Linked DNA regions of Methylacidimicrobium sp. AP8. The protein of the gene in region 2 binds, or shares a complex with, the protein of the main gene of each other region. Links are inferred from orthologs where the notes say so. Each region holds a gene or a part of one and is shown on either strand. Other genes may lie near its edges.

Evidence for each region.
Region 1: the proteins of pheS (region 2) and pheT are in contact, whole or in part, in a crystal structure (PDB 6P24), measured with the Escherichia coli proteins. The link is inferred for Methylacidimicrobium sp. AP8 from one-to-one orthologs.

Annotation. Positions count from the first base shown.
Region 1 is NZ_LR797830.1:1,892,495-1,897,574, forward strand. What follows is about bases 924-3,975. They hold pheT (phenylalanine--tRNA ligase subunit beta), read right to left. Parts: upstream 3,576-3,975; coding sequence 1,272-3,575; downstream 924-1,271. Other genes in these bases: MTHMO_RS08865 (tRNA (guanosine(46)-N(7))-methyltransferase TrmB), read right to left, coding at 3,572-3,975. Outside these bases: more of MTHMO_RS08865, read right to left, coding at 3,976-4,216; MTHMO_RS08870 (dUTPase), read right to left, coding at 4,209-4,589; MTHMO_RS08875 (thiol-disulfide oxidoreductase DCC family protein), read right to left, coding at 4,668-5,080.
Region 2 is NZ_LR797830.1:2,016,474-2,021,370, reverse strand. The notes cover bases 707-3,575. They hold pheS (phenylalanine--tRNA ligase subunit alpha), read right to left. Parts: upstream 2,721-3,575; coding sequence 1,692-2,720; downstream 707-1,691. Other genes in these bases: MTHMO_RS09400 (cytochrome c biogenesis protein ResB), read right to left, coding at 2,788-3,575; ileS (isoleucine--tRNA ligase), read right to left, coding at 707-1,686. In the rest of the region: more of ileS, read right to left, coding at 1-706; more of MTHMO_RS09400, read right to left, coding at 3,576-4,698; MTHMO_RS09395 (formate--tetrahydrofolate ligase), read left to right, coding at 4,826-4,897.

The DNA of each region.
Region 1 (5,080 bases), 120 kb from region 2 along the record:
CTTGCGACACTACACAGCGGAAGTTCGGCTAGGTTGCTTCCTTGGCAGTTTTGAGGTCGGGAGGATTGTCTGCGGCAACCGGCTCTTGCCTTTCCATCCTCCAGCAAAGGGCGTGGATCCACGCAACGGAGTGGGGATCGTCATCGGCCAAGGAGCCGGGCACGGCTACTGTGTGGGGAGGGGCCGCCGCAGCCGCCGGCCGCTTGTGTTCCTTCCGCTAAGAGAGGACGGCGAGGGAAAAGAGGGCCGGAAGGGAAAGGGCCACACCGGAGGAAGGCAGGCCGGCATCGGTGCGCCCGCCGGACATGCCCCGGCCGCCGGGAGTCCGGACGATACCGGAAGCACTCTTCGGTTTTGCCGACCCGATCAGTACCTGGTCATTGGATCCCTGTGCAGACTCCCCCTCTCCTCCCGCTCCAAAGAAACGCCCGCGCGCACAGCTCCCTCCCTGGTCCCGGTTAGGCCCTGCGCGAGCGGAGCGCCCGCCACCGCGTCAGCAGAGACTTAGGACCGCTTACGGGAAAGGAGCTTACCAAAGCCGGACAGAGCTCAGGCAAGCAGTTTATCTGTTACATTTTGGTGACAATTTTGTCGGATTCTCGTTAACGAAAGAACGCCCCGGCGCGTGAAGGGAAATGAGCCTTCCCGTTAGGGTGAGCGGGTAAGCTGCGGAAGATCTCACCTCAGCTTCGGGGCTCTGCGCAATGCGACGACCCGCCCGTGCGGGAAGCTTGAGAAGCCTTCTGCCCTCCCGCAAGGGGAGCTCCCCACGCATCAGGGATCTTCCGCAGTAAGCCCGCGAGGTAAGCTGATGGACGAGCCCTTCCGGAAGGCTCACCCTCGTCGGGCCGGAATTGCGGGAGATGGCCGCGCGCTCTTCGCCAAAGGCTAAGCGAAGGCACACACCTTCTGTTTCGCCGGCTTACCGGTGCCTCCGCGGTCTCAATGCGGGAGGCGCGCGGCCAGTACCATCTTCCCGATTCTTAATGAAATCCGTTTCCCCGTGCTGCCGTGTGGAAATGGGGCCTTTCGACCACTTTGCGTACAGGTGGGAGCCTAGCCGCGTGCCTCCGTCTTCCAGCAAAGGCCTGGCGTCGGCTGCGCGAGCCATGCCGGCTCCCGTAATGGAACTTATCGGAGGAAGGGCGCGCATTCCAAGCACGAGCAGCATAGGGAAATCCTTCGCACGCCCCGCCGTGCAAAACCGTCTTCGCCTCCGCCGCCCCGAGGTGTATCCGACCTTCGTCAAAGAACCCGCCGGCTGCGTGCTTTTATGCCTCCCGCAGCGACCAGCCTTGAGATCGCAGGGCGTTTTTGACGGCCTCCACCCACCCGTTGACCTCTTTGTCGGTTAAAGTGCGATCGGGCGCCCGGAAAGTCAAGGCATAGGCGAGGGACTTCTTCCCAGCGGGAAGCCGAGCCCCGGAGGGATCCCGAAACAGGTCGAAAAGGTGGACCCTCTCCAGGCACGGCGGCCGGCTCGCCTCGACCGCGCGGCGGACCTCGGCGTGGGTCACCGCCTCGTCGACGACGACGGCGATATCCCGCCGGACCGGAGGATAGATCGGCAAGGGACGGAAGACCGTCCTGGCCCATTCCTGCGCCAGCCAAGGCTCGAGATTGTACTCCAAGAGGGCGATTTCCGCGTCGATCCCCTGCTTGGCAGCCTCTTCCCGGGGAATGCGCTCCAGCCGAACGCGCGCCTCTCCGGGAAAGGCAAACGAGCCCTCGAGGAAATCGGCCAGCCCCTTGACGTCGTAAAAGTCGAGCCGCCGTCCCCCGGTCAACCAGTGGGGCTCTTGCGCCTCCTCGCCGGCGGCCAGAATCGCAAGGTGCTCCCGCTCTTCCACCCTTCCTCCGCGCCTGTGGAAGACCCGGCCGATCTCGAAGAGGCGCAGGCTCCGGTTGCCCTTCGCCCAGTTCATCCGGGCCACCACGAGCAGACCGGATGTGAGATCGGAACGGAGAAAGCGAAAATCGGCGTTCGCCGGATGCGACAGCTCAACCCCGTTCTCATCCGGCCGACTCGCCGCAAAGGGCAGGCAGAGGCACTCCTGCCACCCGCGCCCCGCCAGCGCGCTCCGCACCGCCTCCCGGCGGTCCCACCGGCGGTCGTCCCGGCTTTTCGTGGCCCAGCCGGCGGAGACCCGGGAAGGCAGCCCGGCCAGTCCGCGCACCCGAACGATCTCCTCCACCAGGTCGACTTCTCCCTCCAGGTCCGCCCGATGGCTGGGGACCTTCCAGAGCCAGCCGGCCTCCTGCTTTTCCAGGAGCTCCAGGCCCAGCCGGCCGAGGATATCCTCGATCTCGGCAGGCGGCGGAAGCTCCCCGCAGATCCGCTCCACCGTCCGTGCCTGCAGCCGGATCGGAGCCGGATCCAGCGGCAACGCACCGTAGGCCGACGTGCCAACCAGCCGTCCGCCCGCCAGCTCCGTGAGCAGATGGATCGCCCTCTCCCTCGCCGCCCAGACCACGCCGGGATCGACCCTTCGCTCGAACCGATAGGAGGCTTCGGTCGAAATCGAATGCCGGCGAGCGGCGGCGCGGATCACCTTGGGGAGGAACCAGGCGCACTCCAAGACCACGCGGCTGGTCTTCTCCGAAATGGACGAACGCCGGCCGCCGATCACCCCGGCCAGCGCCTCCGGCCCACGCCTGCTCGCGATGACCAGGTCGGCCGGATCGAGAGCGATCTCCTGGTCGCCCAGGGCGACCAGCCGCTCCCCCGGAGAGGCGCGGCGGACGAGGATCTCCCCGTCCGGGAACGCATCCGCGTCAAAGGCATGCAGGGGCTCGCCGAGCTCGAAGAGCACGAAGTTGGTGACGTCGACCACCACGTTCACGGGCCGTGCGCCCGAACGGCGCAGGTGTTCTTGCATCCAGGGAGGGCTCGGCTTGATCTCGATTCCCTCGAGCAGGGCGGCCGCATACCAAGGCGCGGCGTCCGAAGCCTCCAAAACGACCCGTCCCGGAAAAGGAGCGAAGGTGGAGGAGGAAGCGGCCGGGGGAGAGGGGAGCAGGCGGCCGCAGCCCAGAGCGGCCAATTCCCGCGCGATCCCCCGGTAGGAGAGAAGATCGGGCCGATTCGGCGTCACCTCCAGAAGGCATTCGATGTCGGTAGGAAGGACGGAAGCCACGGGAACCCCAAGCTCGCAGCCGGCGTCCAGAACCAGGATGCCTTCCGATCCCTTCTCCTCGAGCCCGAGCTCTTCGGCCGAGCAGAGCATCCCTTCGGATTCCTCTCCCCGGATCCGCCGCCGCGCAATCTCGACTCCGCCAGGCAGAACCGCGCCGGCGAGGGCTAGAGCGACCCGGTCTCCGCGATCGAAGTTCGCAGCCCCGCAGACGACGGACAGCTCCTGCCCGGGGATCCGGACGCGGACGAGCCGAAGCCGGTCGGCGCGCGGGTGCGGCCGCCAATCGACCACCTCCGCCACCACGATCCGCGGGTCTTCCGGTCCGCGACGGCGCCAGTGCGCGACCTCCAGGCCGCTCATCGTCAGGCGGTCGAGCGCTTCCTCGACCGGGACCGTCACTTGGCAGTAACGGCTCAGCCAACGCCAGGAAATTCTCATGATCCTCCGCCCTCCGGGCCCCCCTCACCGGTCTTCCACCAGACGCCTCCGTAGAGGGGATCGCCCCGGCTGCGAAAGACCTCCTCGAAATGGCTTGCCGGAAAGCCGCCGGGTTCCCCTCGCCGCTCGAATCTCGGCAGGAGGGAGATCGCCTGTTCGACGGCCGCAGCGTAGTCGGCGCTGTCGGTCAGGAAACGGAAAAAGCCGCCCGGCTCGAGCACGCGAAAAATCGCCGCCAGAACAGCGGGCTGGAGAGTGCGGCGCCTCCGGTGGCGCCGCTTGGGCCACGGATCGGGGAAGAGCACGTGGATCTCCCGGCAGGAAGCCGGCGGCGACCAGAAGAGCAAGAGGTCGTCCCACCCGAACCAGAGGACTTTTAGGTTGGCGAGCCCGCGCGCGGCGGCCGCGCGCTCGATCCGCCGCACCCGGGCGAGCTTCCTCTCGACCGCCAGCACGTTCCACTCCGGATGGAGCTCGGCGTAGGCGACCGCAAAGCGGCCCGTCCCCGCTCCCAGGTCGCAGACGATCGGCGCCCGGCGCGCGAAGATCTCTTCCCAACCTCCCGGTAGGACCAGGCCTCGCGCCTCGTCGCGCCCGGGCGGCCGTGCCGGCGCCAGGGACACCTTCACGAGCTCACACATGTCGACTGTCGTCGGGATCCTTTTGGCGGTAGCCGCCGGCGATCCGCTCCCGGTTCACCTGGTGCTTCCTCCGGTAGGCCTGGAAGAAGTCGTCGGCACTCATTCCCAGCACCTGCGCCGCCGACACCAGGAAGTGGAAGAGGTCGATCAGCTCGACGCGGGCATTTTGCAGATCGCGCTTCTGGTACCGCGCCCACCACTTCCAGGGCACGCTGTCGGTCAGCTCGGCGATCTCCTGGCTCATGGCCCGCGCGTAGTTGAGCAGCCATCGCTCCCTGCCCTCGTCGTCGAGCGATCCGGTTTCGATTCCGATCTGGCGATTGAGCTCTTCCTGCAGCGCGAAAATCGCCTCGAGCTTATCTTCCCGATTCACACCGATCTTCCTCCTTTTCCGCCTTTCCCGACAGGGCGGAGCAGCGGCCGAAAAAGAAAAGAAGCACTCTCCGCCGCCTCAATCGAGAAAATATCTCTTCTCTTCGCCGACCGGCGCCGGGCATTCGGTCATCCTCCCGAACCAGCGGTAGCGCCGGGCGGCCACCCGCTCGTAGAGCCGGTCGAGCCACCCCTCGGGGAGAAGGCCGAGCAAAACGGCCAGCCAGCGCAGCCGGGGAAGATGGCGCAACACCTGCACGACCGCCCGCCCGCGCACGAAGATCTCCCGCCGGCCGTCGGCCGCCTGCCAAAGAACGACCACCGAATCGGCACCGGCGGGAATCCCGCTCCCTCCCATCTCCCGGCGGAAGCTTTCGCCCTGCAGCGGCGCAAATCGGAAGAGGTGCCCGCGATCGTGCCGCAATACGAACCGGACAAACCGGTTGCAGAGGCAGCAGACGCCGTCGAAGTAGATCGTTCCGCTCGGCTCCC
Region 2 (4,897 bases):
AAGCAAAAGGGAGGATTGAAACCAGCCGCGATGCTGGTCGCTCCCCTCCAAGTAAAGATCGGCCGGGAACTCCCCGCGCGGGGCGAGAACCGCGGCGTGGCTGCATCCGGAGTCGATCCAGACGTCGAGCGTGTCGGTTCCTTTCCGGAGGCCGGCGGGCAGATCGAGCAGCCGGGCGAGGCTCGCGTCGTCGGTCATATACCATAGGTCAGTGCCGCTCCGGGCTACCACACGCGCCAGCTTACGGATCGCCCCCGGATTGAGGACCGCGCTCCCGTCCTCCCGGTAGAACACCGGAAGGGGGATGCCCCACGAGCGCTGCCGGGAGATGCACCAGTCCCTACGGCTTTCGACCGCGCTCCGGATGCGATTGCGCGCCCGGTTAGGAATCCACTCAACCTCGTCGATCCGACGCAAAGCCTCCGCCTGAAACGCCTCGACGCGGATGAACCACTGCCGGACCGAGCGAAAGAGGATCGGGGTCTTCGACCGCCAGCAGTGCGGGTAGTCGTGGACGTAGGCGTGCTCGGACCAGAGCAGCCCTTCAGCTCGGAGCCGGGCGATAATCCGGGGATTGCCCTCCCAGACGGTGAGGCCCACCAGCTCCGGAATCCCGCACTCTTCCGTGAACCGCCCGTCGTCGTCGACCGGTGAGAGCGGGGGGAGCCCGTGCTCTTGGCCAAGCAGATAGTCTTCCATTCCATGGCCGGGCGCGATGTGTACCAAGCCGGTGCCGCTCTCCCCCGTCACGAAATCGGCGGCGTACACCGAACCGGTGCGCGGCAAAAGTGGATGGCGATAGCGAAGCCCGCAGAGCTGCTCGCCGAGCGCGAAGCGGCGCACCGCGGGCGCTTCCCGGAAGCCCGGAAGAACCTCTGCCCTCCCTTCGGCCACGAGGATATGGCGGCCGCCGACGGCGTATAGGGCGTACGGGAGGCCGGGATGCACCGCGACGGCCAGGTTGGCGGGTAAGGTCCAGGGGGTTGTCGTCCAGATCAGGAGCACGGTGTCCTCCGGAAGGCCGCGCTCCCGGCAGCTTTCCGGCAGGAGAGGAAAAGCAACTTCAATCGCCGGATCGGTTCGCGGATGGTATTCCACCTCGGCTTCCGCCAGAGCCGTGCGGCAGCCGGTGCTCCAGAACACCGGCCGGAGCCCTTCGACGACCAATCCCTTCTCCACAAGGTCGGCGAAGACAAGCAGGACTTCCGCCTCGTAGGGCGGATCCATGGTGCGGTAGGGCCGTTGCCAGTCTCCGAAGATGCCGAGCCGTTCGAACTGCTCGCGCTGGACGGCGATGTAGTGAAGCGCATAGGCGGCGCATCGCTGCCGGACCCGCACCGGATCTCGCCCTTCGGGCGGGAGGTCCGCCATCACCTTGGCTTCAATGGGCAGACCGTGGCAGTCCCAGCCGGGAACATAGGGGGCGAAAAAGCCCATCATGTTCCGGGACTTGAGCACTAAGTCCTTGAGCGTCTTATTGAGGGCATGGCCGAGGTGGGCGTCCCCGTTCGCGAACGGCGGACCGTCGTGCAGAATGAATCGGGGGCCCGAGCTGCGAGCTTCAAGGATCTGCTCATAAAGTCGCTCCCGCCGCCACCGTTCGAGAAGGAGCGGCTCCCGTTTGGGCAGCTCCGCGCGCATCGGGAAGGAAGTGCGCGGGAGAAGAACTGTGTCGCGATAATCCATGGACCTTAGACAGGGCAGCTCTGGTTGCGGAGGAAGCGGACGTCGTTTTCGGTAAAGAGCCGGAGATCGGGCACCTCCTCGACGATCATCAGGAGCCGCTCGATGCCGAATCCGAAGGCAAAGCCGGAATAGCGATCCGGATCAATGCCGGCACCCGAGAGCACCTTGGGATGGACCATCCCGCACCCGCAAAGCTCGAGCCATTCCTTTCCGGTCTTGGCGGGGGAGGGCCGGAAGCCGTCGATTTCGAAGCTCGGCTCGGTGAAGGGGAAGTAATGGGGGCGAAAGCGGAAGCGGGTCTCCTGCCCCAAGAGCTCCCGGAAAACCAGCTCGAGTGTCCCCTTGAGTTCTCGGAGGCTCGCGCTTTCCTCGACGACAAGCCCTTCGACCTGAAAAAACGCAATCGAGTGCGTGGCGTCGATTTCATCCCGCCGGTAGCAGCGGCCGGGAGCGATGATCCGGATGGGCGGCCGCTGCTTCTCCATCGCCCGGATCTGCACCGGGCTTGTCTGGCTGCGGAGCAGGAGCCGTCCGCCCCCGCGGAAAGGAGCCGCCGGAAGGAGGGTCGAATCCTTGAGGAAAAAGGTATCCTGCTCGTTCCGTGCCGGATGATCGGGCGGAGTGTTGAGGGCGTCGAAATTGTAGAACTCGTTCTCGACTTCCGGACCGTCGGCCAGGGCGAAGCCGAGCCGGCGGAAGATCTCGACGATCCGCCGGCACATGCGGGAAATCGGATGGATCGAGCCCTCGGGCACGGGACGGCCCGGCAGCGTCGCGTCGAAAGCAGGCCCTTTCGGTCGAGCGGGAGCCAGCTCCGCGCGCCTCTCCTCGATCGCCTTTTCGGCCAAGGCCTTGAAGTTGTTGATCGCGCGGCCGGCTTCCCGGCGCCGCTCGGGCGGCAGGGTGCCGAGGGAGGCGAGCAGGCGCGGGACCTCTCCATGGCGCCCGAAGTAGCGGATGCGGATCGCCTCGAGCGCCCCTTCCGTCTCCGCCGCTTGCAAAGACGCCCGAAGCTCGGCCACTCGCTCTTGCATTTCCTTTTCCATGAAACGCCCTCCTGACCAAGGCGGATTTCCTAGCTCCCGACGGCTGCTCCGGACTTCACCGAGCCTGCGTGGAATCGGCTCTGCGCGGCGAGAACGCCTCTTCGGGTGGCAGAACCGTCGGGACGGGAGCCGAGCTCCGTCGCGATCCCCGTTGGAGGAACATGAGGAGAATGCCCATGCAAATCAAGAGCGAGCCGATCCATTTGCAGGGCCAGCCCGGATCGTAGAGCACCTGGAGGGTGGTTTCCCGAAGGTCTTGCGGATTCCAAGACGCTTGGGAAAACTTGTAGTTCCGTCCGAGGGCCGAGCGCCAAAACCCACCTGGGAAGGTCGCCGGCGAGTTCATGTGGGCGGTTTCGGTGCGGGTTGCGCCGGTCTTCGGGTCCTCGAAGCGCACGGTCGCTTGAAAGTCGACGGGAGCATCGCTTCCCTCTTCCCGGGGGACGCGGAACCGTTCCAGCGAGATGCGAAAGGGGAGCGGGCGGCTCTCCAGGCCATAGGCGGCCCGGACCGATATCCCTTCCAACGAGAAGGTTTGGGCCACTCCCGAGAGGATCCAGAGGGGAACGGACTGAAGCTTGGCCTTCGGATCCTCCACCCGCCCGTGCACGCCCGGGCCGATCGCCATCGTGACCGCCTTTCCGGGTTCCTGCTTTCGGATGACCGATTGAATCGACGCGTGCGGCTCATAGCGGAGGACCGATGCCTCCCAGTCGGCCCATCCCAAAGAAAACTTCCGACCCGCAGTCGTCTGGCCCTGGGACGAGATCTCGCCTCGGCGGTTCCAGGCCTGATAGGCGATGGCGTCGCCATCAGCGGATTTCCACAGAAAAAGGCTGGGCGACGCCCGTCCCGCTTCCCGCCAGCGCAGTTCGACCAGGACGGCCGGGTTCTCGGGACGATCCGAAAGAGAGGTCGGCTTTCCCTCCCGCATGGCGAAATCGGGCCAATAGCCGGTAAGGTATGCCTGCGCTCCGCCGGGCAAATCGAGAACCTTCCCGACATAGGAAGTGACCTCCCAGGCGTTCTTCTCTCCCGATGGGGAGATCACGACCAGGAGCATCTGCCGACTCTGCTCGTCCGGAACGAGAAAGAACCGGTACCCTGACGGGATTCCGTCGGCCGCATGGGTGATCGGCTGCTCGGGGGACCGGGCGAAGACGACCTGGGCCTCATGCAGGGTCCGGCCTGGGGGCGAGACCGGCGGTTCGGAGAGCCAAAGAACCTTGGCGAGGCCAAAAAAATCCTGGACTTGGTGGGCGGGCTCCTTTTCCAGGAGGGCGAGCAGGGTCTTCTGCCGGGCCATCCGGCTCTCCAGCAGGAGACTGATGCCGGGTCCGGCGGAAGAATCGGAGGAGGGGACGATCTCCTCGACGAGCGTCAAATCCGAGGAGAAATCGTCGATGACTAGGCGGAGGTCCGTTCCAGGGATCGCGATCTTGCGCGGGTGGTCGGGACGAGGCCGCCAGAGTTCGGTAGGGAAGCTCACTCGGAAGACCTCGTTGCGCAGAGGATTCTCCAGGAAGAGCGCTGTCTGGTTGAGCGTGACCCGGTCTTCGGCGGGCTCGCCGAGCCGCAGGTGGACAAAACCCTCGAAGCCTGCGAGGCGTCCGATCATCGCACCGGCGAGCAGAAGGATGATTCCGTAATGGGTGATGACGAATCCGAGATGCTGCCGCTTCCAGGGAAGCCGTGTGAGGGTGACGGCAAAGAGGTTGATGCAGAGGAGCACGAGCCAGCCAAGGAACCAAGGGGACCGGTAGACATAATATTGGGCGACCGTCGAGTCGAATCGCGACTCGATCACGGTCGCGGCGGCGCAGGCGGCCGCCAAGCTGAGGAGCAGGGCGACGGCGAGGCGGAGGGATGCCAGGCCGTGGATGACCTTCCAAAGGGAGGAGTTGCGCTTGCGCTCGGCGATGAGTTCCTCGCGGGCTTGGTCGGAGAGGGAGGAGAAGAATTTCACCCGGGCGGAAGGGAAGCTTGTGGCGGATTCCGAAGCTTTTATGCTAGTCGGGAACATGCGGGGAAGCCAAGCGGAAATCCATTCCTCGGACGGCGCCTAGGAAGCGAACCAGGGGGATCTGATCTACATGAGCCAACCCTTCACCGATCTGGCCATCGCACGGAATGCCCGTCCCGCTCCCATCGAGGAGATCGGAGCC